Regions from separate parts of the Leptospira langatensis genome, predicted to be linked through region 1. Evidence: riboswitches for the same ligand, from Rfam matches in the RefSeq annotation. Region 1 holds a riboswitch; each other region holds the start of a gene.

What was found. A riboswitch is a leader RNA that binds a small molecule or an ion and turns the genes downstream of it on or off. The one in region 1 is predicted to bind cobalamin.
Region 2: linked by a shared signal. The riboswitch ahead of EHO57_RS11435 (LIC13354 family exoprotein) and the one ahead of EHO57_RS12715 (TonB-dependent receptor) in region 1 are both predicted to bind cobalamin.
Region 3: linked by a shared signal. The riboswitch ahead of EHO57_RS17700 (CbtB domain-containing protein) and the one ahead of EHO57_RS12715 (TonB-dependent receptor) in region 1 are both predicted to bind cobalamin.

The regions. Positions count from the first base shown of each region.
Region 1 covers NZ_RQER01000007.1:228,231-238,593, forward strand. Annotated here, with positions in the region: gene EHO57_RS12690 (LA_3334 family protein) at 1-371, shown strand, start outside; gene EHO57_RS12695 (Kelch repeat-containing protein) at 368-1,723, shown strand; gene EHO57_RS12700 (tetratricopeptide repeat protein) at 1,720-2,397, shown strand; gene EHO57_RS12705 (ankyrin repeat domain-containing protein) at 2,406-3,044, opposite strand; gene EHO57_RS12710 (hypothetical protein) at 3,111-4,274, opposite strand; gene EHO57_RS12715 (TonB-dependent receptor) at 4,277-6,343, opposite strand; cobalamin riboswitch at 6,476-6,652, opposite strand; gene lsa26 (surface adhesion protein Lsa26) at 6,844-7,584, shown strand; gene EHO57_RS12725 (CapA family protein) at 7,671-8,717, opposite strand; gene EHO57_RS12730 (hypothetical protein) at 8,748-9,377, opposite strand; gene EHO57_RS12735 (hypothetical protein) at 9,456-9,992, opposite strand; gene EHO57_RS12740 (class I SAM-dependent methyltransferase) at 10,166-10,363, shown strand, end outside.
Region 2 covers NZ_RQER01000006.1:456,679-467,041, forward strand. Annotated here, with positions in the region: gene gltX (glutamate--tRNA ligase) at 1-181, opposite strand, end outside; gene EHO57_RS11415 (LIC_13346 family putative lipoprotein) at 168-1,121, opposite strand; gene EHO57_RS11420 (DNA gyrase subunit A) at 1,347-2,732, shown strand; gene EHO57_RS11425 (toprim domain-containing protein) at 2,729-4,873, shown strand; gene EHO57_RS11430 (flavin monoamine oxidase family protein) at 5,045-6,385, opposite strand; adenosylcobalamin (AdoCbl) riboswitch at 6,536-6,667, shown strand; gene EHO57_RS11435 (LIC13354 family exoprotein) at 6,858-7,436, shown strand; gene EHO57_RS11440 (LIC_13355 family lipoprotein) at 7,467-8,327, shown strand; gene cobT (nicotinate-nucleotide--dimethylbenzimidazole phosphoribosyltransferase) at 8,355-9,398, shown strand; gene EHO57_RS11450 (adenosylcobinamide-GDP ribazoletransferase) at 9,454-10,266, shown strand; gene cobC (alpha-ribazole phosphatase family protein) at 10,251-10,363, shown strand, end outside.
Region 3 covers NZ_RQER01000011.1:356,243-366,605, forward strand. Annotated here, with positions in the region: gene EHO57_RS17660 (cobalt-precorrin 5A hydrolase) at 1-608, opposite strand, end outside; gene cobI (precorrin-2 C(20)-methyltransferase) at 595-1,362, opposite strand; gene cbiE (precorrin-6y C5,15-methyltransferase (decarboxylating) subunit CbiE) at 1,370-2,596, opposite strand; gene EHO57_RS17675 (precorrin-8X methylmutase) at 2,593-3,261, opposite strand; gene EHO57_RS17680 (cobalt-precorrin-5B (C(1))-methyltransferase) at 3,258-4,367, opposite strand; gene EHO57_RS17685 (DUF3209 family protein) at 4,377-4,751, opposite strand; gene EHO57_RS17690 (CbiX/SirB N-terminal domain-containing protein) at 4,761-5,954, opposite strand; gene EHO57_RS17695 (CbtA family protein) at 5,951-6,787, opposite strand; gene EHO57_RS17700 (CbtB domain-containing protein) at 6,784-6,975, opposite strand; cobalamin riboswitch at 7,108-7,289, opposite strand; gene EHO57_RS17705 (hypothetical protein) at 7,543-8,388, shown strand; gene EHO57_RS17710 (catalase family protein) at 8,447-9,439, opposite strand; gene EHO57_RS17715 (SDR family NAD(P)-dependent oxidoreductase) at 9,436-10,290, opposite strand.

The DNA of each region.
Region 1 (10,363 bases):
GAGGCGGATTCTATCTAGAGAGGAATGCGAAAACATCGGGTTGGTTTTATGGTTTTTCCTCCGAATATTCGAGTGGCCCAGGAAATACAGGACGACTTTCTCTCTGGAGCCAAAATGCATATATCGGCTCCACCTATGGACATTCTTCCCCATATTGGCTTCTGGGAGCAGGAGCAAGTTCTATCACGAGAAGCCAAGGAGAAGATAGGACTTCTGCACTCACTCCCGATCTACTCCTAGAATTCGGCTGGTCCTGGGATATAAGCCAACGTCACCAGATCCGGATCGGACTCCGCTCTCAATGCCATATACAAACAGAAGCGAGCCTTTGCAATTCGGGAGTCCGGTTCTCCTGGGGGTTCTATATATGAGACCAGAATATTTTATTTTTATAATATTCTTCCTAGGATCGATAAGATGCAGTGATCCCGGTTTAAGCTCCATCCTAGGGGAAGAAGCCTCCAAAGTCGGAGTTGCTTACATTGCAAAGCTAGGTCCGAATTCAGCCACCCTTTCTTGGAATTGTTCCGAGCCGGCAAAAGGCGGAGTCTACAGCGAAGCAGGAATGGTTTCGGACCCTTCTTCCCAAAAAAATCATTGGATAGAATTGAAATATCTGCAACCGAACACGGAATATCATGCGATCTTGACCTGTGGCTCTCAGAGCATAGCCCAAGGGAAATCCATCCGCTTTAAGACTTGGATCTCTAACGATCCTCCGAAAACAAGGGGGATCTGGATCGTGGGAGGGATCGGTTCCACTGCCTTGCCGATCGCGGAGATAGATCTATTCGATCCTGTTACCGGGACCTGGTATCCATCGATCACAAGTGTTCCCACGCCTAGGGTGTATGCTTCCGTTCTATCACATAAAAGTAAAATATATGTGATCGGAGGAATGGAACTCGTCTCGGGAGTATACAATATGTCGTCAAAGGTAGAAGTATACGATCCGTATTCGGGTATTTGGGAGAACAAAGCCGGTCTTCCTTTCGGATCTCAGGGAGCGGTGTACGGCTCGGTAGGAGACGAGATCTATATTCTTTCCGGTTCCAATTCTAGCGACATGACGAACGGCCCCGTATTTAACACAATTCTAAAGTTCTATCCGGAGATCGGTGCAAGCGGACAATGGATCTCTTATTCTTCCTCTTCTAGTATCTTTAGCAGAGTGGATATGTCGGGTTGTGCAGTAGACGGTACTATCTTCCACTCGGGAGGAAGGACGTACAATACGGGAAGCGCGAACTCCAGCACGGACGGTTTCGTTCCTTCTGCAAATACGACCACATCTTTCAGCGAGCCCAGCCTTGTGGAATCCAAGCATGGTGGCGCGGGACTTTGCATCAATCCTGGCTCTCAAGACCCGTATCCTGGAGATGGAGTTTGGTTTGCGGTGATCGGAGGATCCACTGGTTCCGGAAATGTGTTCCAACCGGCGACTTCCATTCTTCCAACAAATAAAACGGAGTTCTATCAATTGGGCTCCGGAGTTTTTTCTGCGGGACCGACTCTTCCTTCTTCCTTGTATTATCCGGCGGCCCAGGCTTCGTATGAGACCAGAAATATATTCGTATTCGGAGGAGCGAGTGCGATTAACGTTCCGGAAGACTCCGTGTATTTTTTGGATTCCGGAAATCCCATCCTCTCCTCCTGGAGCCTTCATCCCAAACCGATGCCTCGCAGAAGGTATGCTCACAAAGCGATCCGGATCGACAGATGAATCGCCCTTTGAGAGCCTATCATCGTCCCCGTTCCTCTTATTGGAAAAAGGGCCCTCCTGAGAATATGATCTCGGTTCCTTCTTCCTTGGGGAAGAGTATTGTGGTATTTCTTTTATGTTATATTCAATTTTCCTTATATGCAGAAGATCCTTCCGGATCCGAATCCTCTTGGATAAAAGAAGGAGAAGTATTACTCGAGACGAAACAGTTTGCGGAAGCGGAGAAACTGGCAAATTCCATCTTAGGGTCGAATCCTTCCGATTCGAAGGCGGAATTCTTGCTTACCAGAGCCTGGATCGGGCTCGGTAGAGAAGAAGGACAAAAAGGCAATCTCGCATCGGCTAAGAATTATCTGGAGAGGGCTTACGAAAAATGGCCCTTGAACGAGGATTTGCAAAAGGAGATCTCCGAATTAGGCAAAGACTCTCCTACAAAAATGGGAATTAGGGGCCAAGCAAGGCAATTCCCTTCTTCTTTTCCTTGGGTTGAATGGAGGTCCGGCATGGAGTCCTTGCGGACCGAGATCTCCGGATTGAGAACGGAGATTTCTGAATTGAAAGCGGAATTAATGTCTATTCGTACACAAGGCAGCAGGATCCTCTTCTCGATCTTGGCCTTACTCTGCGTTCAGTCGATAGTGCAGATCCTTGTTTTATTCAAAAAAAGTAAATAATGAAGATATTATATACTTAAGGCAACTCCGCGTTCTGCGGCAATATCCCTGGCAGTCTTTCCGTCTTCCGTCTTCAGGTCCGGATCGGCTCCTTTTTGCAATAAAAGATGCACGATCTGTTCGCTTCCTTGGCGGGAAGCAGCTATATGTAGAGGAGAAAATCCGCCTTCTTGAGTGAAATTCGGATTGGCTCCGTACTCCAACAAGAGTGCCACTGCATCCGTCTTCCAAGAAGCGACTGCAGAATGGAGTGCAGTATTTCCCAAAGAGAACTTGCTTTTGGATTTCGCGTGGATGTCCGCACCCTTATCTAACAAATATTTGATCAAAGAGATATGTCCGAAATGCGCGGAAAGATGCAGAGGAGTCCAACCGTCAGGACTATAGGAATGCACCAAGGAAGGATTTCCCTCGATCAACTCTCTAACTCTCTCTTCGTTCCCTAAGGCAGCAGCCTCATATAAATTCAACGGGATCCCAAGAGTGAGATAGGCCTGGACGATATCTTCTTTTCCGAAATAGAGTGCGAATAAGACCGGAGTGATGCCTTCGGCATTTTGCTTGGAGCAAAGATCCGGGGCTTCCCTCAAAGAATAGATCACCTGAGCTTTCTGGCCGGCAGCAATCATCTGAAATATATCGGAAATCAAAAGAAGGGCCTCCAAAAACCACCGATGGATGATCCATTTTTTCGGCGTTTTGTCAATCCGCTTTCAGGGAGAATCTTTCAATTGGATCAGATCGAAAGGTTGCAAATCCACCGAGACCGGTAGAGGCGTAATGAGCTGATTCCCATTCTTGGTATCAAACATACTCACTCCCGGTTGAGTGAATTCGGTATTAGCAACGTACAGGATCCCATCGTCTCCGAGCAGAATGCTGGAAAGACTCGCATCAAAAGAAGAAGGAATAAAGATCAACGTGGATATCTTGTGACCGGTACTTGGATTAAATACTTGTAATGTTTTATTGAAGCCAGCATCCATCACGCTAGCATAGCCCAATTGGTCGCTTGCGATCTGGACCACCATCATGTCCCCACCCGCAGTCGTCTCCGAATACAAGTATCCTGAACGAAAAGTACGAGTAGAGAGTCGGAACGCAGTGACTCCCCCGTCCAAAGCGCTAATGAATCCCATTCGATTCGGGGTCGGAATGACGATATGAGGTTCTCCGAAAAGATCCAGTAACTGCGGTTTACCGACAGGATTGGGCGTCGGGAACGTATACACCGCGATCACGGAATCGGTTAGTATATCAATTTCTAATAATAGAGATCCCCAGGGTCCCGGCGGGAAATATCCGCTCGGATCATTCCGATCCAATCTCTCCAAACATAAAAAGAGACTATTCCCTACGATCTGCATTCCTGAGGCTTCCGGCAAGTTATCCGGGATAGCACTCGGTTCCGAATATCCTCCCAGATCCATATTCCCGAGAGAGGCCCCCGTACTCGGATCGATGATCCGGAGAAATCTGGAATTGTACAAGGAAACATATGCCTTATTCGGCCCCACAATGGCTATATCGTTCGGATTGGTTCCCGCTCCCATGGACCATTCCGCCACAGTTTGGAAGCCGAAATTCGGATCCAGTACCTGGACACTGTCCTTATTTAATCGATTTATAATATATACTTTCTCATTCCCGAAACGAGCGACTGCGTCCGAATGGATGGGGGTCAGTCCCGGATAAGAAATCAGTAGTTCAGGGTTGAGCACCTTGAACCTACCACTACTACTGAAATCCGTAGCTACCACTCCTATATTATTCGGAAGGTTCGGAGTGAGGAATAAAGTGTACAGAGGAGGCCTTTGTATATCCCCGCAAGCAGTAAGGATAAGGATCGAAAGGAATATGTAGTATCTTCTACTCATCTTCAAAACCTTGCACTCAGAGTAACAAACCAATTCCGACCAGGTAAAGGATACCCTACGATATCCTGGACCCGTTTATCTCCCATATTCCGCAGATCAATGCTTAGGAGTAATTCCTTAGGAGCCTTTTCCTGCTTTTGGTTCTCTTCTTCCGGAGAAGAATATAATATCAGAGTAAAATATGCATTCCAGATCTGACGTGCAGGCTGGTAATTTACGTATTCGTTGGTCCGGTCCTTAAAGACGGCCCCCACATAGACACCTTCGAACCCAAGCTCCCAGATCTTGCTCTTATACGCAAGGGTTGCACCTATCTCATGTCTGGGTCTAAGAGGCAGATATTTGCCATGCAAGTACGGAGCAGCGGACGTATTGATCGCTTCCTGGTACGTATAATCCACCAAGAATTTCCAACCCTTGTATTCGGACTTGTGAGAGACCTCCGCTCCGTCAATCCGTGCAGAGTCCACATTCTCCGGACGAAGAGTGAACTGTGAATTCGGTATGAATAGGATCATGTCTTGGATCCTTTTCCTGAAATAAGAAACGGTAAGGCTCGATTTCAGATCTCCGTCCTTATAGCTTCCCGTAAATCCAGAGTCGAAGTTTTCACTCTTTTCCGGTTTCAAGGAATTGTTCGCGATGATGGTCCCCACTTCTCCGAATAATTCCAAGAAGCTTGGGATCCGATTCTGCTTGGAAGCGTTGGTCTTAAAATCCAGACCATAATTTTCTTTTTCGATTATCTTCCATAAGAGGCCTGTCTTTGGGTTCGAGAACTTAGTAGTCTTGTCCGGAGAAGCAGTCGGGTCCTGTCTTTGGTACCAAGGTTGGTCCGATTGAAAACGATCCCTATAATTGTCCCAAGAAACGCCCGGGGTCAAGATGAGTTTTCCATCGAAGAAACGGATCTCATCTTCTAATTGAACAGTAGTGTAGGTCCTGAATTTCCCAGGCTCATATTTCAGATCTATATTTTGAGGAGTGCTCCTAGAACGATCGAAGCTTTCCTTCTCCAAACCGAAATGAAGTCGAAAGATCTGGTTATAATCCAATAGATACAAAGTAGGAGTGAGATAGGCTCCCGATTGATGAATGATCGCAGAAGAGTTAGGTGTTCCTTTCGAGAACTCGGACTTAGGATCGAATAGATCATCGTTCGCGATCGTAGTGAACGCGCGCGTCTCTATTCGCAAGAGTCCATCCAGAAGTCCCTTGGTATCCGTTCCTATGGTAGAAGTATTCCTCAGATACCTGCGATGCACTTGCAGGGTTTGGTTGCTTTCCGGTCCGGGGATCCCATGAAATCTATAATTCAGATCGTTCCAAAATTTGATCTTGGTATTTCCGATCTCCCCGTTCAGTCCGATCATACCTTGGGTCCTTTCAAACTGAGCGTTCCTTCTTCTGTCGATGGTATCGTCGAAAGGATTTACAAGAGAAGTGCCATGATCGTTTAGATAAGAAAAATTCTGGTCCGATTTTTCGCCCAAGAAGAAGAGACTGGTGCCTATTCCTCCATAGCTTCCCGTATGCGTTACGCTCCCCTTTCCTGTATTGAAGCTTCCTCCTCCGATATTCACTCTGGTCTTGGGAGGACCACCTCCTGTGCGTGTCACTAGGTTCACACTGCCACCGATGGCAGAACCCGAGAATCCTACGGGAGCCCCGCTCCTGTACACTTCTATGCTTTGCAAATTATCGAAGGGAAGATCCGCAAGATTGACTTCCCCTCCTTGCGTATTATTAAAAGGAACTCCATCGATATAGATCCTGGACTGGTTCGGGTTGGTCCCTCTTAAGGAAAGAGTTGAATAAGAGCCTAGGCCTCCGTATCTACGGATCCTTACCCCGGCCTCTCTTTCCAAAACATCGGGAAGACTAGTATAACGTGCAGTGTATTGATTTAGATCGATCGCCGTTTGAAAACCACTCGGGTTCTTTCTGAAATTCTCCGGATCGTTCGCTTTGGTAGTTTTTCCCACCACCTTTATAGGAGCGGATTCCGTCTTTGGCAAATCCTGAGAGAAGCTAGGCTTAGAGAGCAAAACGATCCCCAGAAAGAGGATCCTCTTTCCAGAAAAAGTTCTGTAGAAACCGGACTTTCTACCAAAGGTCGAGCGCAAAGAAATCTCCAAGCGGGAAGGAAGGAAACGCCGCTCGGTCGTATGCAGCGAAAGGCCTTAACTCCCGAAAGCCAAAGTACGAAAGTAAACCGGATAGGTTTTCTGACTCACACCCGATTCGGACCCTTCCCGTCCGAGGACAGTGGGCGATCTCCGATCGTTATTAGTGTTTACAGCTGCGGGTACAGCTTCGGGATTTCACCGAATTCCCTGTTCCAAATTACTTGCAAGACCAGGTTCCCAACGATCGATAGGGGGGCAATCTTAAAAACCGTCATATAGGAGCGCCTATAGAAAGCGTTCTTACAAAGTCCCTTCTTCTATAATTTCAGATCCGGAAAGAAATATTTTCTTGATGTCGGATGAAATCCGGAAAGGATTCACGAAATCCGTCGGCCGAAACATTCCGGCTTCGACAGGAAAACTAGGAGCTCAGAATCCGAATGAAACGTACTCGATCTATTAGCATTCTCTTTGCGGGAATCTTCTTCTTACTCACATCCTCCTTATCCGCAGCGGGAACTTATTCCGAAGGTTGGACCGTTGCGAAACTGATCCAATTCGAAAGTAGAGGTCTGATCTTTGATTCTTACGAAGGTACGATCGAAGTTACCACAGTAGACACGTCCGAAAATTGCGACGATCAAAAAGACGCTTGTTATACCGCGGTAAAGAAGAAGGTGGATTTCAGCGTTCGCCCCGAGAATCCGGATGTGGTCAACTTCCTCACTAAGAACTTGAACCAAGAAGTGCTTTTGCAGTATAGGATCCATAGAATAGAGCCTATTGCTCTATCCACGGATTTCGAAGTGATAGGAGCTCAACTCCAGGATAGGTCTGCTCCTAAGGATCTACAGGACAAATTCGTAGTTCCAAAATCCGGATCCAAGAGGAATTTCTCCGTATCAGGTCATATTCTAAGTTTGGAATATAAAGGAACCATGATCGGCACTTGGGAAGGGACCTACCTGGACGAAGTAAGAGGAAAAGTGCATCCATTCTCTATCACCGACGAGGAAATGGCGAACTATGCGACCAAGACCTTAAAATACGCGACCAAGTATTATATGGGGATCTCGGTAGCATTCACTACCGGATGGAGAGAATCCCATTACGATCTATTCGAGATCAACTTCAAGGCGCCGGCAGGAGCCTTAGATCCGACCCCTAAACCGCAACAATAAGTTAGGATCCGATCCCTAAACTAAAAAGCCCGCTCTCGCCACCGCGAGATCGGGCTTTTCTATATTAGAATATTCCAATAAATGAATTAAGGAAAGAAGGTTCCGTCCGACTGGATCTTCGGTCCTTTTCCTGGGAAATCCGTCTTGGTCAAGGATTGCATTAATTCTACAGTCTTTGCATCCGGATCCGGGGCCGGGATCCCGTTCTGGCTCAATTGCAAAGGCAAAATCTTTCCTTTTACGAAATTCCCCTTTTTATCCAGATCGGCTTCCAAAACTAAGGAATAGCCGCCGTATCCTTTGGTAGAGAATACTCTATAGCCCAAAAAGTTCCCGAGAGAATAAGCGATCAATTTCCCTTTATACAATTCCATGGCTCTAGGCAAATGAGGGCCGTGGCCTATGAAAAGATCCGCTCCTGCATCGATCAAAGCGTGAGAAAGAGCGACTAGATTTCCTCGATATTCACCATAGAATCTTTCTTGCTCATTCTTCACATGAAGAGCTGGTCCACCTTCCGCTCCGCCATGCACGGATATAAAGACGAGTTGAGCCTTCTTCTTAGCTTCTTTCACCAAGGAAACTCCTTCTTCGATCGCATTCACATGATTATGAGCACTTTCCATATGACTGAATCCGATCCATGCGATAGAAATGCCTTTCACATTCATATAAGTGATGGCACCTTTCTTTCCGGTAAATCGAACTCCTGCTTCGGAAAGATTCTTGGCTGTATCCTCGAATCCTTGCACATGAAAATCCAAACTGTGATTATTCGCAATGGATACGATATCGAATCCCACATCCTTTAGGATTTTTGCATACGATGGAGGAGTACGAAATGCAAAGATAAGAGGACGATTGATATTCTTAGCGCAATGAGGATAGTCAGTAAGAGTACTTTCAAAATTTGCGAATAGTATATCCGCCCCTTTCAAACTGGGCTCTACTTCGGTAAATAAGGTACGTCTCGGGTCCGCAGGAAGCTTGTTCTCAGGGTAATTTGTTCCCATGACCAAGTCTCCCACAGCTTTGATCTTGAGAGTTTCCGTTTCAACGGAATGGAGAGATTGACTTTCGGAAAGAAGGAATAGTATCCCCAGAAGAGAGGATAATGCGGCGATTCTTTTCATACTAAGGGAAGGTTTTTGAAAACCTTTCCCTTAGAAAAGCTGTTTTCTTCCGATGAGGTCGCTTTGGGCAGAAGGAAAGTCTGCGAACCAAACCGAACCGATGACCGCCCCTACGAACGGATCAAAGATAACAGTAAGATTGCCCAAGGGAAAACCTTCCGGCAGAAAATTCGCTGTCGGGTTATGGACTGCATGAGTAAAGACACAGGAACCAACCAGATTCGAATTTATATTTCCCCCGGAAAATGAGATCGAAATCGGCTCAAATCCAACCGATTGGAAAGAAGGACTGGAAGTAGAAGCCCCATCCACTCCGTCGATGGTAGTAATACTAGCATTATTGCAAGACGCTTGGATAAAAATATTAAAACCAAATTCGGATTGAGTCCAAGAGTTCGGAATGTTCGGAATATCCAAAGAATAGAATGATCCGGAAGTCCCGAACGGTATGACTACCGGATTCGGAGAGAATGTAGCAATCGAACTAGCGATCCCAAGAAGCGCGAAAAGAGGAGCTTTTTCTTGGTCCTTTTTCTTACTATTGTCACTCCCAACAAGCAAACCGGTATCGGGATTGAAGAGAACATAAGAGGCTCCGCAATTTACGGAGAATAATAAGACTAGTGTAAGAAGAGAAAATAATACCGCGATTCTTTTCATGCTAAGGGAAGTTTTTTGAAAGTCTTTCTCATAGAAAAGCGGTTTTTATTTCTAAATTACGAGAGTCTTTCTGCATCATTAAGGAGTGATCACAACAGGAAGGATCCCAATTACAGCTCCCGTCGGCAGACCGATATCGGGGGTAGCTCCGCTCACACTGTGAATAATAACGCAATTCCCTGTACCTAAAAACCGAAACGTCGCATTCTGAGCGGAATAGCTCGACGAACCTGAGAAGCTTATGGAGGTATAATTATCATCACTCGCGGAAGGACAACCGCTAGGAGTCAGAGTAAGATCCAAAAAGGATTCTCCGTCATTTGTCCATGTAGAAGGGATCGGAGTTTTGATAGAGGCAGTGTAGCTCTGATAAGCAAACACCGCCATAGTTAAAGTGGTGGGATTGAATTCTAGAAGAGAAGAGCCCGAGACCAATCCCAATAAGGAAGCGATCTTCTCAGACGAATCGTCCTTCTGATTATTAGATAAACCGAGTAATTCTCTGCCTACATCCGTGCCCGTCAATACAAGGCCGCAATCGAAAATGCAGGAACTTAGGATAACAAGAGAAGTGCTTATTAGAAATCTTTTAATAATATATTTCAGAGTTCGCATACAATCTGTTTAACAACGAATTTACCGAGAAAGCAAGCCTTAAAGAGGAGTGTAACGGAAAACTCAAAGAGTCCCGAGGTACAGAATAAAAATCCCCCATTCTTTGGAGTACATAATACGAGAAATTACTCATTTTATGTCTGAAATTTTACCAAAACGTCGATCCTTATACTATGCCACTTATACCTTGCAATACATGTTCTAATATCGATTTTAAACCCATGTTCACTAAGGCAAGTCCCAAGGGAGAAGTCTTCTCCATCGTAGAATGCAAACAGTGCGGACTCGTCCAGGTAAATCCACAGCCCTCTTTAGAAGAGGTCTCCAAATATTACGAAGACTCTTATTTCACCCAAAGGACCGATAGAGGA
Region 2 (10,363 bases), on a different contig from region 1:
TGGTCTTAAAGGATTCTTCGGTAGATCTGGTTTGATCCGTATCTTCTATCCTTAATAAAAACTTTCCGCCTTGGGCTTTTGCGTATAAGTAATTGAAAAGAGCGGTCCTTGCACCGCCCACATGAAGGAAACCCGTAGGAGAAGGTGCGAACCTGGTTCTAACTTCCTTATTTTCTGGCATTGTCGTAATCTTTTAAGAGGATGATTGGATAGTTCTTCAAATCGGCTCTTGCGGTAAACGGATTATTGCCGTTTGCATCGTAAAAATGGGTCTTTACCAATTCTTCCTTATCGGTCCTTTTTCGATTCAATAGATTCTCAGAGACGAGTAGATCTTCGGGGAGAATGCCCCAAGCCCAACGTACGCCCCCTTCTTCTTTGAAGATCCAAACCGGCAATCCATCTTGTGTAAAGGGAAGATAACGAAAGATCTGATTTCTATAGTCGTAGTCCGCATACGGGAAACTCATTCCTAAAGGATGAGTATAATCTGTAGAAAGACTACTTCTTCGATTTCTAATATTCTCCCAATTCAAAGTGAAATCCTTTCCGAGAGAACGATATTCACGAGCAACCCAAGCGATCCCTTCCGGAAGAAAATCGAACACGATCCCCCAATCCGAGATCGTAAAATATTTAGGAGAAGAAGTACCTATCCCAGGACTCATCGAATCTCCTTCCCAATTCCATGAAGAGACAGATTGAGGAAGAAAGAAAATTGTCTTAGGATTTTCCGCATCTCCCTGTTCCAAGCGAGTTGCTCCCGTATAAACAGCAGCCTTGAAACTCAGCTTAGGGAAATACATCCCTTTGGGAAGAGAGCCTTGGAATTCTTCTTTAGTTTCCCAGAGGTCCACTTCCCCACTCCAAACTTTTTCTTTATTGGGAAGGGTTTGCACTACTAGATAACGCAGATGTCCCGGCTGGCTTCGATAGGATTCCGAGTTCTGAGAAATAGAGCTTAGGTTCCAGAAGATCCGAGTGCTAGGCAGGTCCTTAGGAGATAAGGGTTTATTTCCTCCCAATCCGGAGAGAAGAGTACAGGACTCCAACAGTACAAGGCAGAGTAAGATCCGGATCGAAGAGCTTACGGAAAAATAAAAATGAGACTTTAGTTCCAAGGATATACTGCCGGAAAAGGGGATTTCTTGAAAAACTCTCGGTTTTAGGCCGAATCTTCAAGGAAAAACCGGGAAATTTTCTTTCCTTATCGGCGTTTCCCAATGAGAAAGTAAGAAAGTCTGTGATTCGGTCTGTCGCATTATAAAAAGAATGTACAGATTCGAGCGATATTTTAAAAGGTTGACAGTAAAACCGTCCTAAAATCCTTTGGCAATAAAAGTCCTATGAAAGATTCCAATAAATCAGGCAAAGAGAACTTCCCAAAAATAGCTTTTGAGGATCAGGTCAACGACGATCAGCGGAAATATTCCCGCTACGTCTGCGATTCTAGAGCAATTCCTCACGAAATCGACGGCCTGAAGCCTGTTCAAAGAAGGATTCTTTGGGCAATGTGGAATTCAGACGCGAGAAACAGATTCACTAAGACCGTAAAAGTCGCAGGTCTCGCTATGGGATATCACCCTCATGGGGACCGTTCCATCCAAGACGCTCTTTCTCAGATGGCTCAGGACTTTACATTCGCGAATAATCATCCTTTAGTCGCTGGAGAAGGTACTTTTGGAGACGTATTGGATCCGGGAGCCATCGCTTCTCCTCGATACACAGAGGTAAAGCTTTCTGACTTCGTAAAGGATCTGGGATTCTTTGAAAGCTTACCCGATATAGATTACGTTAAAAACTACGACGAAACGGAAGATGAACCCATCCACTTCGTAGGAAAAGTTCCTATCGTTCTATTGAACAATATTATGGGAATTGCAACCGGTTTCCGTTGTTTTATTCCCGGACATAAACTTTCCGCAATCATCAATTCTCAAGTCAACTATCTCAAGACTAAGAAGCCTCTTCCTTTAAAACCTTGGTACAAAGACTATAAAGGCGAAGTGAAGATGGCAAAGACCGAGGCGGGGAATATCACGATGACTACCACCTTCGGTTTTACTTGGGAAGGTGATACCCTCTATCTTACCGATGCTCCTATGAACTGGAATAGGGAGAAGGTGATCAATCTTCTGGATGATATTCTGGAAAGAAAAGACTCTTGGCTGAAAGACTATGTGGATCATTCCAGCCAAACCTTCCGTATAGAATTGAATTATAAGAAGGGAGAAAAACCGAGCGCGAAAGAAATCGCTGCGGTAATCTCCAAAGAAGATACCCAAACTCTCGCAAATAACGTGATCACGTATGACGGACGTTTGAAGAATTTCGGGCCGGAAGAGATCATCAAAAGATTCTGCGATTTCCGCAAGACCCACCTGATCCGCAGATTCAAGCGTTTGGCGGGTTTGGAAGAAGAGAAGATCGCAAGAAACTCCGAATTGATCCGTTTTATCAAAGAGAAATGGAACGAGAAAGTAATCGATATCAAATCCAAAAAGGATTTCGAAGAGAAGCTCCAAAAGTCTAAATTCGTCTATTATGAATGGTTGGCTTCCATTCCCATCTATCGGATGACCTTGGAAGAAGTTCGCAAATGCGAAGAAGCCATCGTAGAAGCTAAGACTGCCCTTTCCAGATACCAGGGCTTGGTCAAAGAAGATAAAAAATTAACCGAATTCATGATCGGGGAATTAACCGAACTCAAGGATAAATGGGATAAGGAATGAGTACTGCCAAAACCAAAACCGAAAAGAAGCCCGCAGCAGCTAGCGAACGGAACTTCAAGAAACTCTCCAACGTAGAACACGTAAGGATGAGGACCGGAATGTGGTTGGGACAAAATTCTGCATCCACATTCGAGCAGCATTTTTTCCGCAAGAATACAGACGGAATGTACGAGATCGTACATGAGGAATTAGAAGACGTTCCTGCCAAGCTAAAGTGTTTGGACGAGGCTTGCATGAACGCGGTCGACGAATACCGCAAGAACCAAAAAGACAAATCTATTCCTGAAAAGGATAAGATGTCCAAGCTGATCATCCAGCTTTCTTCCGACAAAAAAACCGTAACTGTTTCCGATAACGGCCGCGGGATCCCCGCTAAAAATGCGGAAGGCGTATATCTCCACCTGATGTATGGAGAGAACTTCGACGATCATGTCAAACAAGACCATGTCGCCGGACAGAACGGAGTGGGTATCTCTCTCGTAAGAATGGTTTCTTCCTATTTCAAGGTAAAGACTACCAACGACGGAGTTACTTTCAAAAAGCTATTCTCTCTTCACGAAGACGCAAAGAAGCAAATACGTTCTTATAAGCTCTCTAAAGAAGATACTGAAAGGGTTTTCTTATACTTCGACGAGCACGGAAAATTCGAGGATTGTCCTCTTCTTACCAAGGATCAGATCGATAAGCTCCAACCTATTTGCAAAAAAACGAATATGATCGAAGCGATCGAAAAAGGAACAAAAGAAGATCACGGAACTTCCGTGGAGTTCGAGTTAAGTCCTAAGTATTTCAATAATCTGGACGTTTCCTTTAACGTAGATCTCATGAAGCAATATCTGCAAGATATCGCTATGACGAATCCTGGCCTCGAAGTGCAATTCGTTCATAAGGGAAAAAAGGATAAGTACAAGTTCAAGAAAGGTTTGGAAGAGATCTTCTCTCATTCCGAGCTGACCTATTATAAAATGGATTATCAGGCTCCCGCTGCCGGAACCCAACTTCACCTAGAAGCGTATCTGGTGATCGGACAGAATAAGAACCTGACTTGGGTGAACTCTATCTTTGCTCCACAAGGCGGTTCCGCGATCGAGTATTTGGAAAACAGACTTTGCGATGAGATCCGTAAGAAAAGCCAGATCGTTTCTCTCGAGAAGAAGTTGAAGACGAGCTGCACTCGTAACGACGTCCGGAACTGTTTCCACATGTATGTGAACATGAGGCTCTTAAACCCTCGCTTTAAGTCCCAGGATAAATCCTATCTGATCAACGACTTGAACGAAGACATTCGTAACGCAGTAGATAAGCATCTGGATAAATTCATCAAGAAAACAGGCCTCTTGGAAGAAGTAAAACTCCAAATGGAAAAGAGAACCCAGCTCAAGGCTTTCGAAGACGCACAACGCGGATTGAAGAAGGCGAGCAAGATGAATATCCCTAAGCTCATGCCTCCTACCGGAAAACCAAACGATCCGGGTCGAGTATTATTCGTGGCGGAAGGAGACTCGGCGATCGCAGGTCTTCGCCCAGCTAGAAATCCGAAATTGCATGGCTTATTTCCTTTAAGAGGAAAGCCCATGAACTGCAAGGGAGTTTCTCTCGCAAAGGCAATCGCTAACGAAGAGTTAAAGAACATAGTTGCGATCCTCGGACTTCCGTTGGACCAAAAAGTAAAATCCATAGATGAGCTGAATTACGAAAAAGTAAGTATCATTACAGATGCGGACTTTGACGGATACGCGATCCGTTCACTCATGCTTTCTTTCTTTTATGAGTATTGGCCGGAACTATTCGAACTAGGTCTGATCCATATTTCTAGCGCGCCTCTCTACGAAGTAGATGTGAAAATGGGAGATGCAAAGAAGTCGGAAACTGTCTTCTGTATCGATGATAAAGACTACGATGCTTTGATCAAGAGAGTGGAAAAATCAGGCGGTCAGGTCCTGCGTAAAAAACGGAACAAGGGATTGGGAGAAACAGGCAAGGAAGCAATGAAGTTCGCGGTGGATGAATGTATGACCAAGATCACCATCGGGAACAAGAAAGAGGCTTCTAAGATCCAAAACCTTTGGTTTCACAAAGACTTTGCAGAACAAAGAAGGGATGCGATCTCCGAATACGCAATGAGTGTGATCGAGGACTAAGATCCTTCTGGACCCGGGAGCACTCCCGGGTTTCTATTTAAATTTAGTTTTTCGAAGTAGGATGGATCACTAAGAAACTCGTGCCTTCATTGTCGCCAAACGAATTTATCTCATCCTTTCTATCTTTTAAGATCTTATAGCAAAGTCGATAAAAGGCAAGCTCTCCATCAATTAAACCAAATTCACCGCTCGGATCGCGGAGCTGAGAGCCGCTTCGATCGTACCCGTAATCTCGCCGGTATGCTCTCCTGCGAAGAGGATCCGATCGAAAGGCTTTCTCAATATAATTTCAGATCCGAAGCTTCCTGGTGGAAAGATCGCAATCCCGTTCGGAACGTATTCTCCTTTGGATTCGGTAAAATATATTTTTTGGATCTGCAGATCGTTCTTCAGTCCCAGCCTACTTAAGGTTAATCGAATATACTCGACCTTCTGATCTTGGTTGGCAGAATCGAATACGGAAAATCTATCTCCACTTGCAATAATCCCCAATACCTTATCCGATCCGTCGGATTTTGTTCCGGCATCGTACAGGAACTGAGCCGCAGCGTCGGAATGAACAGAGAAAGGAGTAGAATCCCAAGGAGCCTCTTTGAGCACTAAGAATGTCTTGAATATCTGGGAGTATCTTACTCTAAGAGCGGCGAGTAGCTTTTCCTTATCCAAACCTGGATTCCATTTCACTTTAGAGATCTGGTTTACAGGCAACGTGCAGATACAATTGGAACCGGTGAATTTCCTTCCTGAGGCAGTGCTCACCGTTACCCCATTTGCATCCTGATCCACGGAGAGAACCGGATCGGAAAATACGAACTCTGTATTCTCGATATTGAGCACGAGAGTCTTGGCTAAATTTTCCATCCCCCCTTCTAAGCGGCTATTGCGTTTGGGGAATTGTGCCAGATCTCCTAGCACCTTCTCTGCAGAAAGAACTCGAATACCATCTCCATAATGTAATGATAATTTATGGTTTAATAATACCAGATCCTCCGCAGAAATGCCTTGGTATAGAAGATAATTATAAATGCTGATCCGATCCAACTCTTGTTGTTGGGTCGTATTGAGTTTAGAATTTTGTGCTACTAGTTTGCTTAAGGTATCTTGGGCCTCAGGACTCATATCCCAAGCGCCTGCTTTCTTATAAGTTCCTAAGAATAGATCCGGCTGTAAAGGAGCAGATTGCAATTTCAATCCCAACTCTCTTACTAAACTACGCACCGTCTTGTCCTCGGAAGAAACCCATTCCCCGCCTAAGTCCACTACGTTCCCGGAAGGATCGGTAACGGACCGTACCCTTCCTCCGACTCTATCGGTAGCTTCTATCAAAGTGACTTTGCTTCCGGTCTTTCCTAATAGATAAGCAGAGTATAATCCGGCAAGACCGCCACCTAAGATGATGACTCTTTTTCCTGAGCTAGTACCTTGTGCTCGGATCTCTCCTTTACGTGTTCCTAGTAGTGCTGCTGCCGTTAAGACTCCGGCCTTTAAGAATGTAGATCGACTGAATTTCATCGCATGTCCTCGAGAGAGTCTTCAAACGGATCCTCTGATCTTATTTTCGGTCATAAAGAAAGATCTTTCTCTCACTTTTTAGGAAACCATTCTCTTAGAAAACGGTCCAGGTTTTTGCCTTGCCAATGAAAGTATCGAAACAAAACCTGGTACTACGCTTTCAGGGAGGAAGTTGGGTGTAAATCCCACGCTGACCCGCAACTGTGATGTCCATCTTTGGATGGAATAAGCCAGATCTTCCCCGCGATACAATAAACCTCGAGGTTGGGGTGTATCGTAAATCTCGCCTACCAGCGCATCCGCGCTTCTGCGAGGGGGCCCCGAAAGCGATGTCGGGGCTCTCGAACGGAAAAGTAGATCTTTTGTTTAAGGAACGAATCGACTAAACCACTTCAGGTGGCTATGTCGGATAACGTATCATTCTTTGCTAAGCTCTCTTTCTCCCAGATTCCGACGAAATCAGGAGAATAAAATGAAAAAAATCAACAACTCGTTCACGACGATCTTAGTGCTGATCGCCATTTCTCTTTTTAACACTGGATGTTTCGAACCAAGCTCGGGCAATTCTGACGAAAATGTTCTAGGATTAGTCGCTTTAAGTACGATGAATCCGATCGCAGGTAATTATTCCGCTTATAACGGAACTCCCGATTTTCCTGGAGATTCTTACAGTGCAGATGGATCCCAAATCACCGGTGAATTAGCAATATCGAATACACTAGTTGCGCAGACATTTATCGATGCAACTTATGGAAATAGTTATCTCTACGGGATCATCAAAGAGATCAACGTTGCTAAACAAGTTGTCTATGTTCAATTCAGAGCTGATTCGAGTTACTCCCAAGGAGACTTTGCTTGGTACAGATGGACGAATAACGGCGGTTATCTGTATCTTTGCCCCGACCTCTCCGGAGTTTCTTCTCAAACTACCTTAGCTTCAGCTAAAGCGGACGATCTTGATACGTATTCCGATCCTACAAATATCAATGCTGGTTGCGGATTGAATAGCGGCTTTAGTCCGACTTTCTGGACCAGATTGCAGAAGAACTGATCTCCATTTTGTGTTAGTGAGGACAATGAAATGAATACTTTTAAATTTATGGTCTTCTACATTTCGCTCTGCTTGATCCTTTCCAATTGCGGAGGATCGGGAGGAGGAGATGAGGCTGCAGCGCTTGCACTTCTTGGAAATTCATCCGCTCCTGCTTATTCTAGTCCTTGTGATTCCTTAGTTCCTGAAACAGGCAGAGGTGTTTTTGTCGCGGACCAACTCATCTCTGCTCCCGGAAATACCGGTATCGGTTATAAAAACGCAAACTGTGCAGCGGATGGGGTCCGAGGCCAGGGAGAATTCAACGGCTCCTTGGACGTTTATACTCTGGCTGCGACCGGAAGCGGAGCCTCCATCATTCTGGGTTGGTCCGGAGGGAAGGTGCAACCTTCTACTGGGATCGATTTCATCGTATACGAGAATCCATTCTTCGTCGGAGTCCAAAATAGTTCCAATCCGTTCAATGCGGTTTTTCTAGAACCGTTGATCGTTGAAGTCGGGAATGATCAGACGAATTGGTGTGGCTGGAACCCGGCATATACCAATTCCGATCCCTATACATTCTCGAATAACCCTACATACTGGAATCGTTTTGCGGGAATTACTCCTGTAGCTTATAACCAAGATTCGAATCCGATGACGGTTGCTGAGGTATTCGACACGGATATAGTGAACGGAGGTGGCGGCGGGGATGGTTTCGACCTATCTGACGCTAACTTTGGTGACAGTGGAAGCGGTTGCGATAGCACCTTAAAGAGTAATATTCAAACAAATGGATTTACTTACATAAAGATCTCCGCTGCCAAAACCATTCTCAGCTCTTTGCCTATAGACAGCGCTCATGCCAATCCAGATATCGACGGAGTCGCCGCAAAATCGGTTAGTCCTTAATTAAAAATTTATTATATGTGAAAAACTGTGATCAGACCTAAAGAAGTTCATCAATTGGATTTAGACAAAACATTACGCCATAAGATCGATACTAAGACCAAGCCACTAGGAGCTCTAGGTAGGCTGGAAAACCTCGCGTATCAGATCGGAACCATTCAGAATACCGTTCATCCTGTTTTAACCGACCCTCATCTGCTTGTGTTTGCAGGAGATCACGGTCTGGCTGATTCGGGAGTTTCCGCTTTCCCAAAAGAAGTTACTTACCAAATGGTATTGAACTTCCTGAACGGAGGCGCAGCGATCAATGTCTTCTGTAAACAACATGATATCAGCCTACTTGTGGTAGATGCCGGAGTCGCAGGAAATTTCGAACAGGCACATCCGAATTTTATTTCCGCAAAGATCGCATCAGGAACTCGTAATATTCTAAATGAACCCGCAATGACAAGAGAAGAATGCGAAGAAGCCATCCGTATCGGAGGAGAGATTGCCAAGACCAAGGTTCCTTCTTCTTGTAATGTAATCGGTTTTGGGGAAATGGGGATCGGAAACACTTCTAGTGCGTCCTTACTCGCTTCCGTATTCCTGGATCGTAGCGCGGAAGAAATGACGGGAAGAGGAACTGGTCTTGACGACCAAGCTCTCTCTCGCAAGAAGCAGATCCTGACCCAATGTAGGGAAAAACATCCGGTCAATGCAAAGGATCCGATCGAAGTCCTTTCTAAATTCGGAGGATTCGAGATCGCTATGATCTGCGGTGCCATGCTTTCATCTTTCAAAGAGAACCGCTTAATCATAGTAGACGGTTTTATCGCGAGCTCCGCCTTCTTAACCGCGTTTAGGATAGAACCTAAGATCGCTCGAAACGCTATCTTCGCTCATAGATCTTCCGAGCAAGGCCATAAGCTTATCTTGGATTTCTTCGATGCGGATCCGATCTTGGATCTGGGTCTTCGTTTGGGAGAAGGTACAGGCTGTGCACTGGCATATCCGATCCTAGAATCTGCCCTAGCTTTCCTAAGAGAGATGGCAAGTTTCGAGTCTGCCGGAGTGTCCGAGAAAAAGGAGTAAGGCGAGAGTAAATTCTCGCTGCTATTCTATTCGGGAAGTTTAATCTCGGATCTGCATGCTAGGATTCATTCGAAAAGAGCTGATCATTTTTCTTACTTCGGTACGATACAACACTCGTATTATCGTTCCCGCTTGGGTGGAACATTCGGAAGAATATCTTAGCTCTTCTTCTCGTTATTTTCCTTTAGTAGGATGGATCGTCGCATTCCTATCGGGTCTGGTTCTTTGGATCGCGAATCTTTCCCTACCTTGGGACGTTAGTGTTGTACTTTCCATGGCCGCATCCGTTTTGATCACGGGTGCCTTTCACGAAGACGGATTCACGGATGTTTGCGACGGATTCGGTGGAGGTTGGACCAAATTAAAGATCCTTGATATAATGAAAGATAGCAGGATCGGAGCCTTCGGAACGATCGGGATCATTTTAGTTCTTCTATTAAAATTTACTTGTTATAGATCTATGAGTGATTTCAGTATCGAGATCTTGTTTATTGTAATACTCGCATCTCACTCTTCTAGCAGATTTTGGGCTCTCTTGATGACGAAAGCACTCCCGTATGCAAGAGAAGACGAGCTCTCTAAGGCAAAACCGATCGTAAAGCAAATGAGAACATCGAATGTGATCATCGGGTCTATCTGGGGGTTCTTACCTTGGCTAGGGTTTTTATATATTCCGAGTATTCCCTCCAAGTTGGCGCTAGGATTTACGATCCTTCCTTTTTTGCTCCAGGCATTTGGTTTTTTGTATCTTCGAAATTTCTATAAACGTTGGTTAGAAGGTTATACCGGAGATTGTCTAGGAGCAGTGCAACAAGTAACTGAAATCCTCTACTTGATCGGGATCTTATCCGCATGGAAATCATTCTAATACGTCATACGACACCGGAAGTAGAGCCCGGCACTTGCTATGGAAAGACTGATCTTGGTCTTCCTTCCAGCTTTGAAACAGAAGCGGAGAATGTTCT
Region 3 (10,363 bases), on a different contig from region 1:
AGATGGATCGAATATTCTACCCCCTTAGGAAGAGGTTTGTCCAAAGGCCAAAAATTCGGTTCTCCAGTTTCTTGTACAAATAGGACTTTGGTTTCGTTCACCACTGCCGCGCAGGCGCGGGTCACATTCCGATCCTGGTCTTCTAAGCTCCAACCCAAATCCCTGCCGAGTATATCCACGGTTAAAGTCCCGGAAACATCCGAAGCAGTCGTGATTACTGCGATATTTTTTAAATGGTCGGAGATCTTTTGTGTAAAGAAATTTCCTCTTCCTACATGTCCGGAAAGAAGGCAAATCGTAAATTTGGCCTGATCATCTATACAGAGAACTGCAGGATCTACTTTCTTATTTTTTAATAGAGGAGAGATCATTCTGACCACGGCTCCCACACTGATCACGAAAATATGGCAATCGTATTCCTGAAAAGTCTCCTTTAGGGTAGGTTCCATCGGTAGGCTTAAAAGTTGGGAACCCATGGGAGCTTCTTCTAGGAATTTAGGAGAAACGAATAGATCCGCATCCTTTAAAGAAGAATATAGATCGGATCCCGTTTTCAAGCCGTGCTTAGTGATCACATAGATCGCATACGGTTTTCTATTCGGACTCATACTGACTTCCTCGTAGAATTCCTTTTCGTTTTCGGATGGAGAGGACAACCATGGAAAAGTAATCACAACTTTCATTTTGGATAGACTCTAGATCTCGAACGATCTTTTGTTTATCGGTGGTTCCATAGGACACGTAGGTCGCATTCTTAAGTAAATTCAGTTCTTTTAATATACGGATCAGTTCCGGGACCACCTGGCCTACTTTGGTCAGAACGATCGTATCGAAGTCCTCTGTAAGTTTAGGAAGATCTTCTAGACCGTAAGTTCCCGGCAAAACGCAGAATCTTTCTCTTCCATCTGCGAGAGGAGTTAGAAGGCTCGCAGGGATCGCGGTAATGGAAGAAACCGCCGGGACGATCTCTATCTCTATTCCTGGCCATCGATCGGGCGCTTCTTCTAAAAGGTAGCTCCAAGAGCTGTAAACGGAAGGGTCTCCTTGGGTAATGAATGCAACATCTTGTCCTCTTTCCAATCTTTGCCCTATCTCCGTAAAGGCCTTGTCCCATGCAGGGATCAGGACATTCGGGTCTTTGCTCATCGGAAAAAGAAGAAAGAGCCTTTCTTGCGCGTCGTTATCCCGAACAATGGGAGAACAAACCCTCCAAGAAAAAGAGGGGAGATGTTCGCTACTCTTAGGGATGGCAAGCACAGGGACAGTGTTCAGTATATTTACCGCTCTAAGCGTGATCAGATCGGTGGCTCCCGGGCCTACCCCTACGCCGAATAATTTTCCGTATTTCGTTTTAGTAAGCATTCAGGTATTATAATTTCCTTATTTTGAATATATGGATCGGGTTTAGAGCTTCATAACGAAGATAATCTGCGAGTTTTTGCCCTCTGGAGATCTGGACTAGGGTGACTTCGGGAAGATATCCTAATTCCCGGAATATTTGGTAGGCTTCGGATACATTATCCAAAGTGATCGCATTTACCACTAAGCAGCCTCCGGTCTTTAATCTAGCAAGAGAGAAATGAATGATCTCGTTCAGGCTCCCTTTAGATCCCCCTATGAATACAGCGTCTGGCTCTTCTAGTCCCTCTAATGCCTCGGGGGCTCTTCCGTGGATGATGGAAACGTTATCTGCCTTGTGGGATAGTATATTTTGTTCGCAGATCTCGATCCCTTCCGGATCGATCTCTATTGCATGGACTCTTCCTTCTCTTGCTATCTTGGCGGCCTCAATCGAGACCGCTCCCGATCCCGCTCCGATGTCCCATACGACAGAATCGGGACGAAGTTCCAGGGCGGAGAGGGAGAGGATCCGAACTTCTTTTTTAGTGATCAGTCCCTTTTTAGGAAGTCGTTTCGCATACTCATCCTCTCCTTGAAAAGGAAGGAGGGGAGTCGGTCTCCAATCAGGGTTCTTTCGAAGAAGGATGAGCACATTCAGATCGGAGATACCTTCGGTCTCGGAAAGTTCTTCTACTGTGAACTCTCTGATCCTTTCTTCCTTTCCGCAAAGGTTTTCGCAGACGAATACTCTCCAGTCGGACTCCCCGTAGCTCAACAGATACTTTGCGATCTTGGATGGAGAGTTTGAATCGTCTGTCAAGCAGGCGAGCTTGCTGAGAGTTTGGAGCTTTGTGATAAGCCCCTTGATCGGTCTACCATGAAAGGAAAGGATTTCCGCATCGTCCCATTTGACTCCTATCCTGGAGAAAGCATTTTGAATGGAACTTGGGGCCGGGATGAATTCCACATGCTCTTTTCCTACTTTACGGATAATTAAAGTACCGATTCCGAAGAATAACGGGTCTCCGGAAGCAAGAACACAAACAGTATGCTCTGCGGACAATTCTGCGATCCGATCTGCACTTTTGAGTAGATCACCTTTAATTACGATCCTTTCCCCATCAAATTGAGGGAAGAAGTCTAAATGCCTTTCTCCACCCGCAAGGACTCTCGCTCTTGCGACTGCTCCCATTGCCTTGCTGGAAAGTCCGACGCAACCGTCGTCTCCTATTCCTACTACTGTAACTGCCTTCATGGATTCTCCTTTGCGGACAGAAGTAAAAGAGCATGGATGATAGAAACCGCGATCGTACTTCCTCCTTTTCTCCCTTGGGTCAAAATATAGGGGATAGTATGCAAATTTTGGAATTTAGGATCTAATAATGCTTCTTTGGATTCTGCTGCGGATACGAATCCTACGGGAACCCCTATGACCAAGGAGGGTCTAGCTCCTTCTTCTTGGACTAACCGAACGATCTCCAGGAGAGCTGTCGGAGCGTTTCCGATTGCAATAATACTTCCTTCTAAGAGGTGCGAGTTATGCGCTTTTCTCATGGATTCTATCGCACGAGTAGAGTTGGATTCTTTCGCCTTTTGGATCACATCCGGATCGCTGATAAAACTATAGGTCCGACAACCATACGTGTTTAGACGCTCCGTATTCAATCCGGCCAGGATCATTTGCACGTCGCAGATAATGGAGCATCCATTCCGTAGCGCCTGAATTCCGTCAGAGATCGCATTCGGATGTATCTTAGTTAGATCCCTATACTCGAAGTCCGCAGTAGCATGGATGATCCTTCGGACCACTTCCCATTCCTTGGGAGGATGCGAATGTGTTCCCGCTTCCTCATCAATGATGGAGAAGGAATTGTTTTCAATTTCCCTTCCTAGGGAAGTCATTTGGCGCATATCGCTCATTCTGAAATTTCCTCTTTGATTCCCCAACCTTCCGGGGCTTCGAATTTGCCAAGAAGTGTTCCGTCGAAGTCCACCATATAAGTGGACACTCTTAATCCTAAACCGTGCTTGGAGCAGTTATGTGATACGATCTCGCAGATCTTAGTCGTAATATGGAAGAAACCAGCTTCTTTACAAAGATCTAATACATGTCTTGCGGTATTCGCTTCCTCTATTTCATTACAGAGGAATTCGGGCATATCTATGGATCTTGCGATCCTTGCAAGCATCTTGGTGTTGACGGAGGAACCTCCTCTATGTGTCATCATAACTCCGTCCGCCATCTTTGAAAGTTTACCGATCATCCCCACGACGATCACATGATCCATACTTTCCTTAATTGCAGTCTTGATCCCAGTCCCGATAAAATCGCCGACTTGTATGAAAGCGACCTCATTGATCTCCGGCAAGAGGTCCATAGCGAATTTCTCCGATTTGCCTCCGGTGGTGAGAATGATCCGATGTTCGCCGTATTCTCTCGCAACTTGGATCGCTTGTATTACACTTGCTTTATATGCCGCAGTCGAGTAGGGCTTAACGATCCCGGTAGTCCCTAGGATAGAGATCCCGCCGATCAATCCCAATCTTTCGTTCATCGTCTTCTTGGCCATCTCTTGGCCGCCAGGCACGCTGATCACTACCTCCGCTCCGGAGAAAGCGGAGCCGATCAATTCTTCTAAGATCATTTCTGTGATATTCTTTCTTGGGACGGGATTGATGGCGGGTTCTCCAATTTCCAGTCCGAGGCCTGCCTTAGTCACCACAGCCACTCCTTCTCCTCCTTTCAGGACGATCTGGTTCTCTGTGTTTAAGCGGACTTCGGCAGTAAGCTCCGCACCGTGAGTACAGTCCGGATCGTCTCCCGCGTCCTTGATGATACTGCAGATGGCTCCGTCCTCTGTGAATTCGCAACGTTTCAATTCGAATATTACTTTTTTCTTATTTGGAAGGGTAGTCTCTATCTCTTTTATAGGTTGGCGGAGAAGAAGGATCCGAGTCGCAGCTTTTGCGGCCGCCGCCGAGCAGGCTCCGGTAGTAAATCCTTCTCTTAATTCCTTTGCCGCCATCGGATGGTCCTAAGCCGGATAGATCTCGTGCACAAGGTCGTGCATCTCTTCCAGATCTAAATACAATGTCTTGAAGGATTGGGCGGAGTTCTTCAGATCCAATTCCACTTTCTTGGTAAGGATCAAGAGAGAAGTGTAATAAGGGATCTTCGGATCTCCGGATTGTAGCGCGGAGATCTTTTGTTCCAGATCCGTAAGACTTGCTTCGAAGAATCGGATCAGGTCCTCGAAATTATTCGCACTTGTAAGAGAAAGGATAGGTCCCGGATGAGAGAGAGCCTCAGGGCCTATTTCGTTCTTTTCATGTTCAATCACGGATTGGTCCTTGATCCCTAGGACATTCATCATCCCGATCCTAAGTGCAGCTATTTCATGGCATGCCATACTATATTCCTATTGCATAATATTGTCGACCAACCTGGATACGAGTCGGTCTTGTAATAAATGTTCGTTGACTAGATCTTCGGCGTCTTCTTGGTTCACTCTTTGGTACCATACACCGTCCGGGTAGACGACCACAGCGGGGCCTTCTCCGCACCTTCCCATACAAGAAGATCTTGATATTTTAAAGTCCTTGTTTTTTCCCTTTTCCTTTAGGATGGATCTCATTTTTGAGACGAGAGAGGAACTTCCCTTGTTAGCGCAATCAATACTGTCGCAAACAAAAACATGTTTCTTTAAATTACGATGCGGGAATTCGTGCGGAGCAGCTTGGTTATGCGTTTCTAAATGACGGATGCTCCAGAGAAGCGCTTTCAATCCGCCGACCTTATTCGAGAGTCCGGGAAGCTGAGATCTATACTCGCAAGTATCACAGGGAAGGGAAGATCTTCCGGAGATCGCGTCATGGATCCTTTCGTTCATTACGAAAAAAAGATCCGGATCAGGCCCTATGTAATCGGAAAGTTCCGTCTTGATCCAAGGGAACTTCCGAGAGAAGTCTTGGACGAGCTCTTGTATCTTTTGGATCAACCTTCCCCCGAAAAGGAAATACGGAAGCACCAAAAGTCTCTCAGGTCTCAGTTTAGCCGCCATCTCCAACGTTTCCGGAAGAAGGGGACTCGTGATTCCTATGAAAGAAGGAAGAACGAAGGAGAAGGAATTCCCTTCCTGAAAGAGACGGACCAATTTATAAAAATCGCTATTCGCATCGGGATCGGAAGAACCGCGATTGACCAGGATCACTCCGGTTTTCGCTTCTTGCTCGGGAGAAATTGAAAGAAGGGAATGGCTCCTTCTTCTCATCAGGTCGATCAGATTGGAATGGACTCCCAGGCTATTTGCGATCTTAAAGGAATGTTCCGGGAACTCGGCTCGAATTCTGTCCAAAACGATCGGAATATCGTTCTTGATATGGCCCGAAGTGAATAGAAATAAAGGAAATATTATAATATTAGAATGTTCTTTTGATAAATCCCGGAGCGAGGACTCCAGGTCGGGCTTCGCTAATTCAACGAATGCATGGCTGATCTTCCATTGAGGTTTGGTTTGCGCATAGGAGTCAACCAGAGAGATGAATTCCTGATTCGAATTCTCTTCCCTGCTTCCATGTCCTAATACCAAGATGCCCGGAGAAGTATGATTCATGCTCGCCCTAGATCGCTTATTGGGAGGGATCTCTTTCTTTGTAATAGGAAGAAGCAAAGAGATAGAACCAACCAAAAGAGAAAGTTCACGATCCAAGAGATCGTTTCGAATTTGGACCGAAGGTCCAAGGGAGTAATGGATTCTTCCGAAAGAATAGGAGCTCCAGATAGAAAGGGAAGGGAGATGCTCGCAAAGAGGACTGCCAATCCCAATCCCCATTTCCAGACTTCTCCGCGTTTAGAATACGCAAGAAGTCCTGAAAAGAATGCAAATCCGCAAGAACAAGAGAGTACGCAGAAATACCACCAAGTCTGTCTGGCCCCATAATCCGCTTCCCCCGCTAATCTTCCGGGGAGTTCAGGCGGTAGCCCCATCGCTGGGATCCCGAAGAATATTAGAAATCCTGAAACTGCAAATAGGATCGAATTTAAAAGGACTTTTAAGAGACTCTCTTTTCCTTCTACCGAAAAAGGAGGAAGAAAATGGGTCCAGAGAGCGCAGAGGATCCCGAATCCGATCCCTAAAAGGATAGAACCGAAAATGGTCCAGAGATTCCTTTTGGAAAGAATATAGGCCTCATCTTGTAATTTAAATTTATCTAAAGTATTTGAGGTATGAGGTCCGTTTGTATGAGAATGAGTATGTTGACTTTGCCCATGCACATTTAGATCAGCATCTACATGCGTTTTTAAGGGAGAAGTTTGCGTCTCAAACTTCTCCGCTTCTAAGATGAAAGGAGAATTCAAAAGAAAGATCAAGATCCCCAAAAAGAAGCCGGAGACTATTCCGGATAGTATGCCTATCCAAGTGACCTCTGCAAGATTCGATCTCAATGGCATGGAAATCCGGTAGAATGCCTTATATCATGGAAAGCATCGTGCAGATACAGCATAGGTTCCAAGCCAACGAAATAGACGATGGAAAGAGCAGAGAATGCCAAAACCAAGGCTAAGGAAGTCGCGATCCATGACCTGACGGCAACGGACGAGACTCCTGAAACGGAAATCGCGCGCATATACATCCCTCCTAAGAGATGATCACCTAACACGAAACAGACGAAATGCGAATATGACGCAACTAACCGTCGGTTCGCTATGTTAAAACAAAATTAATTTAGCTACGCATCCGTCTTACATCCGAGACTGGATACATACTTCAGGATCTTTGTGAGGCGTTTTCTGACTTGAGATCGACCTACTCGACACGTCTTCCCAGGTATGAACCCAGTGACATCGTGTGCCTTTCGTCCCTCTTACAGCGGCGGGTACCGTGACGGATTTGCACCGTCTTCCCATAGATGCATGGACATCTATGATCCTACAAAAATAGACTGAGATTCCAGGATTTAATTTCGTTTGAATGATTGTATAGCATTTTTTTAGTCCTTGGCCCTTAAAATTAAAGACCAAGGAATGCCGGAAGGACATGATCTAAGATCAGGGAGACTTCGGGCTGGCCGATAAATATCAAGATTTTCGCTTCATTTTTTCCCTTGTTCTCCCTTTATTCTATTTTCATTATACGTTATTCTGTATTATAGTTTGTGACCGGCTCGCTACGGCAGAGTGCGGCCGAAAGGATGTGAAAGATGCACAGAGAAAATAGGGTAACGTTTCTTGCAGTGGTTGGAGCGATTCTTTATATATTAACGAATTGCCAAGTAGTGGACCAATCTAACCAACGCGAGTTTGCAGATAACGAAGTAAAATTCCATTCTGTTACCGGAAATGCGATCAAAGCATATGCAAAGAATGATAAACAAACAAAGAAACCCTGGAAGGTAAGACTCGTCGCTTTGGGGATGATACCTAGTTTTGATCAGGACGTCTCAGAAGAAGCTTTTGAGAGCAAATTAAAAGTAATCTACGTAGATAAGCCTGAGTTAAAGAATTTAAGCAATGTATTGAAAGCGAATAAAGGAGAGACGCAGGCCGCACCTCCGATCCAACCTCCTGAGTTTTCCGCTTTTCTCGGACTGGATGCTTTTAATCTAGAAAAACTCGCAACGACAGCGACGAACTCTTCAAAACAGAAGAAGTTGCCTTTTTCGTTTTCTGGAAAAGATGGCGAGGAGGGAGAGCTGATCGTTTATTTATTTTTTCAGAATATTCCACCCGCGTTTAGTAGGGCGGGGATCGTTCCTGACTCCACCAAAGGACATCGGATCTTGGATTCTTCCATTCGAGTCAGTCTTTTCTTGAAAGAGAGCGGTTCTAAATTAGAATCCTTCCGCTGCCAAAAGCGTATTCTTACGGAGTATCCGAGCGATTGGTTGCTTACCGATTGGCTTTTGTCTAAAGGATCCACTGTAGATTCCCTTGTGATCGGCAAAGGGCTGCCGATCCGTAAGAACGAAATAAAGATCGGACAAGAAACCTACTCGGTTGAAGCTGTCCTTTCCGAATGTTTCCAGGGATTAGCGAAAGAGATCTGATCTACTGTTTCTTTCGGGGAAGTATATGATAAAAATAAGATATACTTCCCCTTGCGTCTCAAACGGCTCCGCGTCCTTTTTGGCTGGCAAAGTAGACATGCTTTCTGGCTCTCATCACATCTCCTAAAGGCTTATGCTCCAAGAGGGCTTCCCAAGGATCGAAAATAGTCTCTTCCACCTTTTTCTGAAAAGATTCCCCATCTGCGGAATTCAGGTCTTGTTTCGGAAGGATGAGTTTTGCGATCGTAAGATAGGGTGCCTCTGATTCCGGCCAATTTACGGATGCATCTTCGATCGGAGTCGTCTTCTCGTCCGCAAAGAATTGTGCCTGGAGTTCGTAAGTTAAGGATCCCTTTTGGAGCCTGGATTTCATATCCTCTCCCCAGTCTTTAGATGCATTCTTTTCGATCTTCTCTTCCTTGGGAGGCAGAAGGCGGAGCCTTCCCGCATACGCACCGAAAGAGATCGGTGCGGCACTAAAGAACTTCTCGGTTGCAAATCCGCTGAAAGGCTTATTGAAACTGGCGCCTGCCTTTTTGATCTTTGCGAGCGCTCCAAAGAATCCGTAAGTCTTAAATAGATATTTGAGTAAGGCTCCTCCTCCGTTTGCCGCGGCGACGACGATCCCGACAAATTCATCGCTTTTAGGAGAAGAGAAAGCCTCTAGGTTGATGAGCAAAAAATCCTGGAAGGATGTATTTCCATTTCGTAATGCACTTGGGCCGGATACTCCGCTGACCTTAAGTGCGAATCCTCGGATGTCTCCGATCCGGTCTGATTGTAGCTTCATGCTTCCGCTAGAGAGACGGATCCAAGTCTCGTAGCGCCCCGGTTTGGAGAATAGTCCTTGTTTGGCGTGTTCCGGCAAGTCCGACAAGACTTCCAGTTGGGCCTTGATCCCCAACAATTGCTTTCTATGCAAAGTGCGTCCTTTTCCGAATTTTGCCGAATTTACTTTTTGTATGGCTTGGAACTTCTTTACATATCCCGCATAACGTTCTTCCTCGTTAGCGGCTATATCTTCCTTCCAGTTCTTGCTGATCGGTTTCATTTTAGGCTCCCATTCTTCTTTTTTAATCTGGCTTGCGCCGCTTTCAGTTCGGAATCGGCAATTTTCAGGGTAAACTCCGGAAAATGTTTGAATAAGGAATATTGCAGCCAAGAATCCCAGCCGGTATATCCGAAGAATTTCCTATTCGGGATCCATTTCAGTATTGCCTTAGAAACACTTTCGATCGAATGCACTTTGTTCAAAGAAGAACCCATTTCCATCTCTTTACTGATAGGGGGCTTGTCTTCGTTCTCTTTTTCTAATCCGGGAGTGTTCGTAGTAGGTGGTAGGAATAATTTTACTTTTACGTTATGGAGCATCATTTCTTGTCGGAAGGCTTGTGCGAATCCGGAAATAGCGAACTTACTCGCGGAGTAGGCTCCATATCCGTAAACGGAGAATATCGCTAAGGTGGATGCTAAAAATATAATATCCCCTTTTCCTTGGGCCCTGAAATGATCTTGAAAGGCAAGAGCCACATTCAAGTGTCCGAAGAAGTTCACGTCCATTAGCTTTCTAAACGCGTGGTCTTGAAGATCGGAAGCTTCTCCTGCTTGCGCATAACCGCTATTGCAGATCAGTACATCCAAACCTCCTAGGGTCTTTAATACCTTCTTCGCTGCAGCTTGGACTTGCTTCTTATCGGAAACATCCAAGACAACATAATCGAAAACGGCTCCCGGAGATCCGACGGACTTTAATTCCTTTACTGTCGCATCTAGATTGGATTTGCCTCTAGCACAGATCATCACGCTGGCACCGGACTTTGCCAGTGCGATCGCGATCCCTTTTCCTATCCCTGCGGAACCGCCTGTAATAAAAACTTTTTTGCCTTGGTAGTATTTGGACATAGATTAAAGAATTCTCTCACTGATCTTTCGAACAGGGCAGGATTCTCATTTTTCGAAATCTCATCAATCGTAA